One region of the Parabacteroides sp. 20_3 genome, then DNA from elsewhere that is predicted to be linked to it. Evidence: riboswitches for the same ligand, from Rfam matches in the RefSeq annotation. Region 1 holds a riboswitch; the other holds the start of a gene.
What was found. Region 1 has a riboswitch for cobalamin ahead of ACESPU_RS17000 (putative transporter). Riboswitches for the same ligand answer to the same signal wherever they lie in the genome.
Positions count from the first base shown of each region.

Region 1 (3,433 bases):
GCAGGAGGATCGGTCGTACTTCCCGCAATCAATCCCATCAACGTAAAATAATTCAGTTTATAAAAATACCTTCCCACACAACCGATAATCAGTAGAGGCAATAACGTTATTATAAAACCATAACCGATCCAAGCTACACCACCCTTATTGACTATCGTATCGACAAAACCTTCACCCGCACTCAATCCCACGCAGGCGAGAAACAACGTGATTCCTAATTCCCTCAATAGTAAATTAGAACTTTGCGTGGTATAAGTAACCAATTTATAACGATAACCGAACCGGCTTATCAATATCGCAACGATCAACGGACCTCCCGCTAATCCTAATTTCACCGGTTGAGGAATACCCGGAAAACTAATAGGAAGACTTCCCACGATAATACCCAAAACTATACCAACAAAAATAGTCACCAAATTAGGTTCATTCAAGCGTTTCATTGAATTACCCAGCGTCTCGGCAACTTTCTCCACCGCCAATTCACTACCGACCACTGTCACCCGGTCGCCTATTTGCAAGACCAGATTAGGAGTAGCTACCAACTCCAGCCCCGCACGATTGATCCGAGTCACGTTAATTCCATGTAAACGGCGTAACTGCAAAGCCCCTAATTGCTTACCGTTGATTTCAGACCGGGTAACCAAAATACGCCGGCTGATAAACTGGCTTTCCGCCGGAATCCATTGCTTACGATCCATCTGTATTTCTTGACCGATAAAAGTCTTTATCGCCTCCACGTCATGCTCTGCGGTAATAACAAAAATCTTATCATCCCCATTCAATACCGTGTTCCCCGCCACGATCTCTATCCGATTCGTATCGTTACGTAAAATACGGGAAATAACAAATTCACGGTGTTCCAACAATTTAGATAGCTCACTTACGCTACGACCAAAAATCGCCGGATTCTTCACCACCAAAGAGATAGGTACAGCCTCTCCTCCCGATTCCGTATCCGTCTCTTCTTCCAATTGTTCCGTCTCCTTCGCAAAAGAGATACGGAAAACATAACGGATAAAAATCATCGACAAGATAATGCCGATCACACCTAACGGATAGGCAACCGCATATCCTAAAGCGATCGTTTCATCCGAGATCCCCGTCATATCTGAATAAGCCTGTTGAGCAGCGCCCAATCCCGGTGTATTCGTCACTGCTCCGGATAAGATACCTACCATTGTCGGTATAGGAATGCCTGTAATATAATGTATAATCAAGGCAGTAATCACCCCTAGAAAAACAATACCGCAAGCAAGCATATTCAACGTGATCCCTCCCTTTCGAAACGAAGAGAAAAATCCGGGGCCTACTTGCATACCTACCGAGTAAACAAATAAGATCAAACCAAACTCTCTAAAAAAATGAACGACCGACGGATTCGCCGTAAAACCGAAATGCCCGAGAAAGATCCCGACAAACAGTACCATGGTAATCCCTAAAGAGATACCGAATAGCTTCAGTTTACCAAGCTGGATCCCCAGAGCGATCACAACGGATAACAAAAGGATAGAATGCCCTACCCCTTCTCCCCATAACAATTCATTAATCCATTCCATATCTATTCATGTATATATTAATTTAAGATAAAAAAGTACCTCTGGCGAATCACTTCGGCAGAGATACACATATTGAACATTTAGTATCCCAGTTTAATCTGGCATCCATTCTAACAACATTTACTAATATATTTTCTATTTCTTATGCTGATAATTTAGACAAACTTTCCTCTTCCGGCAAAAGGGTTACCGGCCATTCAAATGTCGCACGACAGTGCGAACAGATCCTTTTCATACGTCTTTGTTCCTTTTAAGATATTGCTTATCTTTTCGTACTGCTTTCCTAATCCCTCGAGCAAAAACAGCCTTTAATGAATGGCAGGTCTTCTGACTGACTCCCATCTTGAAGCCTTCCCGGTCGCTAGAACCAGTGGCGATAGTGTTGTTTCAAGATGTTCTTCGGAGCTTCACAGCAGCGGGACTGTCCGGGATTTACACCCGATTCCCTTTTAATCCACATACCCGAATGGTATATGCGGAACCGATTCGGGAACAAAGATAGCATGTTTTCCGTATATATCATATCTTTTCGCTTTTTTGTTTACTTTTATTATCCAAATAAAAAAATCCCGGGACAAAACAATTGAACCGGGATCTTTTAACCTCTAAGCTATCCTCCCGACAGGAAGAGGCTTTGATTTTCCTTAAATAATAATTACTACAAGGGAATATTTCCATGTTTTTTAGGAGGATTACTCTGGCTCTTATTTTTCGCCATTTCCAACGCCTGAATCAATTTAAAACGTGTGTCTCTAGGTTGTATGACTTCATCTATAAATCCTTGCTCGGCTGCCCGGTAAGGATTTGAGAATTTCTCGGTGTATTCACGAATTGCTTGTTTCTTCTCCTCATCGTTGGCTTTCCGGTATAATATATTCACGGCACCTTCAGCCCCCATCACCGCAATCTCAGCCATCGGATATGCCAAGTTTATATCGGCACCGGTAGGCTTACTTGCCATTACGATATAGGCTCCCCCGTAAGCCTTCCGGGTAATCAACGTGATTTTGGGAACCGTGGCCTCCGCATAAGCGTAGACAATTTTTGCCCCGTGGCGTATAATTCCCGCATGTTCTTGCGTACAGCCCGGCAAGAAGCCCGGCACATCCTCGAACGTGATCAATGGAATATTGAAGCAATCGCAGAAGCGAATGAAACGTGCGGCCTTATCAGAAGCATCGATATCCAAGACTCCCGCTAAAAAGGCAGGTTGGTTCCCTACGATACCTATGGTACGGCCTCCCAAACGAGCGAATCCCACTACAATATTGCGAGCGAAATGAGGCATAACCTCGAAAAAGTAATGATTATCCACTATCGGCTCTATAATATCCTTGATGTCATAAGGGACATTAGGATCTTCCGGAATCACATGCTGCAACGACTCTTCTACCCGACGCACATCGTCAGCACAAGCTATAACTGGAGCGTCTTCCATATTATTAGAAGGCAGGAAACTCAGAAGTTCCCGGATACTCATCAAAGTCTCCTCTTCCGTATCACACACAAAATGTGCGACCCCGCTTTTTCCGCTATGTACCTGCGCCCCGCCCAGCTCTTCCTTATCGATCACCTCGTGAGTCACCGCCTTTACGACATCCGGCCCCGTGATAAACATATGACTTTGCTCTTTGACCATAAAAATAAAATCGGTCAAAGCCGGGGAATAACAAGCGCCCCCCGCACAAGGCCCCAAAATAGCCGATAATTGGGGAACGACTCCCGAGGCCATCGTATTTTGGTAAAAGATAGAAGCATAACCAGCCAAGCTATTCACCCCTTCTTGAATCCGGGCACCCCCCGAGTCATTCAAGGCGATGATCGGCGCTCCGTTCTTTAAGGCTAATTGTTGCACTTTCACGATCTTAGCGGCATTC
Region 1 is NZ_CAXSNO010000008.1:256,161-259,593, reverse strand. It holds gene ACESPU_RS17000 (putative transporter) at 1-1,556, opposite strand, end outside; cobalamin riboswitch at 1,856-2,057, opposite strand; gene ACESPU_RS16995 (acyl-CoA carboxylase subunit beta) at 2,215-3,433, opposite strand, start outside.

Region 2 (3,433 bases), on a different contig from region 1:
TCATGGTCTTGATAAGCAGGAACGAGAGAGGGATCAAGACTGTCATAAGAATCACGAACAACGTCATCTGATTACCGGAAACACGGGCGAAACTACCCAATCCCCAAATCACGTATGCACGGATATCCTCCTCGACGCTAAAGAATTTAAGTACACCGATCACGGCGTTTGCCACGTAACCGATCATCACACCGATAATCAACAACGTGACATTTCCTTTTACCTTTTGGGAAACATACACGATCAGCGCCATCACGGATAAGGAACCGATCACGGCCGCTATCGATAAGGCGATCTCCCCCATAAAACCAAGTTTACTCAAGGCAACGCCCCCTAAACTACCGCTTAACAACACCACGAAAGCGACACCCATGCTCGCTCCCGAACTGATACCTAAGACCGAAGGTCCGGCCAATGGATTACGGAAAACGGTTTGCATCTGTAAGCCGCTGATGGATAAGCCTGCTCCCGCTACCAACGCTGTCAATGCCTGTGGTAGTCGGGATTTCCAGATAATATTCTGCCATGTAATAGGCTCATTTCCTGAATTCCAGATAATATGCCAAACCGATTGAAGAGGAATAGAGACTGACCCCAACACCAAATTCAAAAAGATTAGAACAAAAATAGCCGTGACAATCGCCAGCATCCATAGGGTATTTGAATGTCTCATCAGCGTTCCTTATTTAAGTCGAGAATAATAGACCGGCTCATGATCCGGTAATAAATCCGGATGAAAGATATGAAGCAAATCCGCTAGGACGATCTCCGGTTCTGTCGGCATACTCTCATAAAACGGCGTGTTCTTCATATTACAATAGATAATCCCTTTCTCCCGGAACGCACGGAAATCCGCATAACGAGGATCTTGCTCTTTCAATGCCTCATAGCTAAACGTTCCCGGGAAACTATTCACGATACGCCAGAAATCAGCATCGTCCGCTTGGTTATAGACCGTCTCGAAGTCTAATGTAACACCACCGGATCGCTCATCGTCTTTCAAGAAATAATCAGCGCCGGCATCCTTGAAAAGCTGTGCCAAGAAACTCTTTCCTCCTACGGCATACCAGTTTCCACCCCGTAACTCGCCACTAAAAACGATCGGACATTTTTTAACCTTGCCATCCGCCGTAAGTTCCTTTAATTCATTATACCTCTTCTCAATGGCGGCAAAACGCTCATTGCCCTCTTTCTCTACCCCTAACAACAAGCCTATGAACTTGATCCATTCAGCTTGTCCCAATGGCGTAGTCTCCTTATAACCCAAATGGGGAATCAAGGGGATACCCACGTCTTTCAGCGTCTCATAGCCTCCCCGCTTGAATGGCGATACAAGGATCAAATCAGGATTCATACTCATGATAACCTCGTTATCGAAATTTCCCTCTATACCGATCTTTGCGGTTTTACCTTCTTTCAGGCGTTCGTTCATCTCTTTATTGAACAAATGCCGTGTACTGGTAATCCCAACGACCTTATCCAAGGCACCCAATTTAATAAAATTCGATAATTGCAGGGAAGTCATACAGATAACGCTTCGGATAGGAAGCTCTATCATCGTATAATCAACGGGAATCCCCGTGGGTTTCGAACCTCTTTTTACGAACGCATAATGAAACGTGGTGCTTTCCTCGTTTTGAGGATCTTGAATATCAGCCAAGACATATTGATCCGCATAGGTAAGCTTGAATCCTTGGGCGTATAAAGGCTTAACCTGCTCTTGCGAGAATGCGGATTGCTCTACGGAAGCCGTCTTCCCTATTTCTCCTTTTTCACGGATACCTGAAGTACATGATAAAGTCAATACCGATAAAAGCAAGCATCCACCCGCTATAAACTTATTCATAATCCTTGTTTAATTGACAGTTGATCATTGACAGTTACTCTCGTCCTGCTCCACGGGACAGCAACATTTATTTATGAACCGGCAGGTCTTCTGACTTACTTCCATTCTGGACGCCTTCCCGATTACGAAACCAGTGGCCAAGGTATTGTCCGAATGTTTAGAAGTTCACAGCAGCGTGGTCTGTCCGGGATTCTCACCCGGTTCCCTTTTAATCCGCCTCCCGGAAAAAGAGATAAGCGGAGCCTATTACAGCGACAAAAGTAGTAAGAATATTTGTATACATCCGCAATTTTAAGGACTTTTGCGTTTCAAATAAAAACAGATACACATGAATCATCCTATTCACTTCGTCTCATTAGGTCCCGGTGATCCGGAATTAATTACGCTGAAAGGGCTTAAAACATTACAAAAGGCTGATATTATCTATTGTCCTGCTACACAAGGCAAGCATGGAATCATATCTCGGGCGACGGATATATTGAAAGCTATTGAGGTAGACGAATCCTTGATCCATCCGTTTATTTTGCCAATGAGTAAGGAACGGACAGATGCGTTAAACGCTTATAACGAATTGTTTCTGGATGCCCAAGCTGAATATTTGAAAGGAAAACAAATCGTGATCGTCGCCGAGGGAGACGCTGGTTTTTATTCATCTATACAATATGTATACGATAAATTCGAGGAAGCAGGAATCCCGGTCGATCGAATCGCAGGAATTCCGGCATTTATAGCGGCAGGTGCCTTGGCCGGGATACATATCGTAAAACAAGAGGAGCAAATTAACGTAATCCCCGGGACTGCGTCGTTCGATGAACTTTCGGCAAAAATAGAAAATGGAATGATCATCGTCATCATGAAATTACCGGGTTGCCAAGAGGCTATTCATACTTGTATCCGGCAGTATGCGGATAAGGCGGTTTTTCATTATTTCGAGAATGTTGGAACAGGAAAAGAATATTATACTACTGATATCACCACTATACATTCCAAGGATTTCCCCTATTTCTCCCTACTGATTATCCAACCTCGCTAAAAGAAGAAGGCTGCCCGGAGAGTAACCAAACCCGGACAGCCCATCTTATTACGCTACATGCAATATATGCTTAAGCTGATCGATATGGAAACGAAGTGTATCCATATAAGGTTTCACTGAATTATGATACATGATCGCTTTTGCGTGCATATCTTCCAACTCGCTTACTTTACGGTTCGCCTCACGCATTTTACAAGCGTTGTAGCGAATACCCGATACATGTCCTTTGATATCCTCGATCGCTTGGTTTCCCCGGTTGAAGATAGACTCTGCTTCTTCCGGAGCGTATACCGTATAGGCTTGGGCAACGTCATCCAGTAATGCCTGTTGATAAGAGCCGGCTATCGGGAGCAATTGATGGATCGCATGATGACATAAAGAATGAACCTCGTTTTGAAGCTTCTTCAATTCTACTTCCCACTTTGATTCACATACTTCATCCAATTGTTTGACTTCCGCTACGACACGGCCGCTAAACAATTCCACTACCATCTTTTCCCATGCTTCTGCTACCCACGATTTAGTAGCAAATGTAACCTGACTAAATCTTACTG
Region 2 is NZ_CAXSNO010000002.1:46,400-49,832, forward strand. It holds gene ACESPU_RS04030 (iron ABC transporter permease) at 1-673, opposite strand, end outside; gene ACESPU_RS04035 (ABC transporter substrate-binding protein) at 683-1,846, opposite strand; cobalamin riboswitch at 1,909-2,108, opposite strand; gene ACESPU_RS04040 (precorrin-2 C(20)-methyltransferase) at 2,175-2,879, shown strand; gene ACESPU_RS04045 (hypothetical protein) at 2,928-3,433, opposite strand, start outside.
Region 2: another riboswitch for cobalamin. It lies ahead of ACESPU_RS04035 (ABC transporter substrate-binding protein); the one in region 1 lies ahead of ACESPU_RS17000 (putative transporter).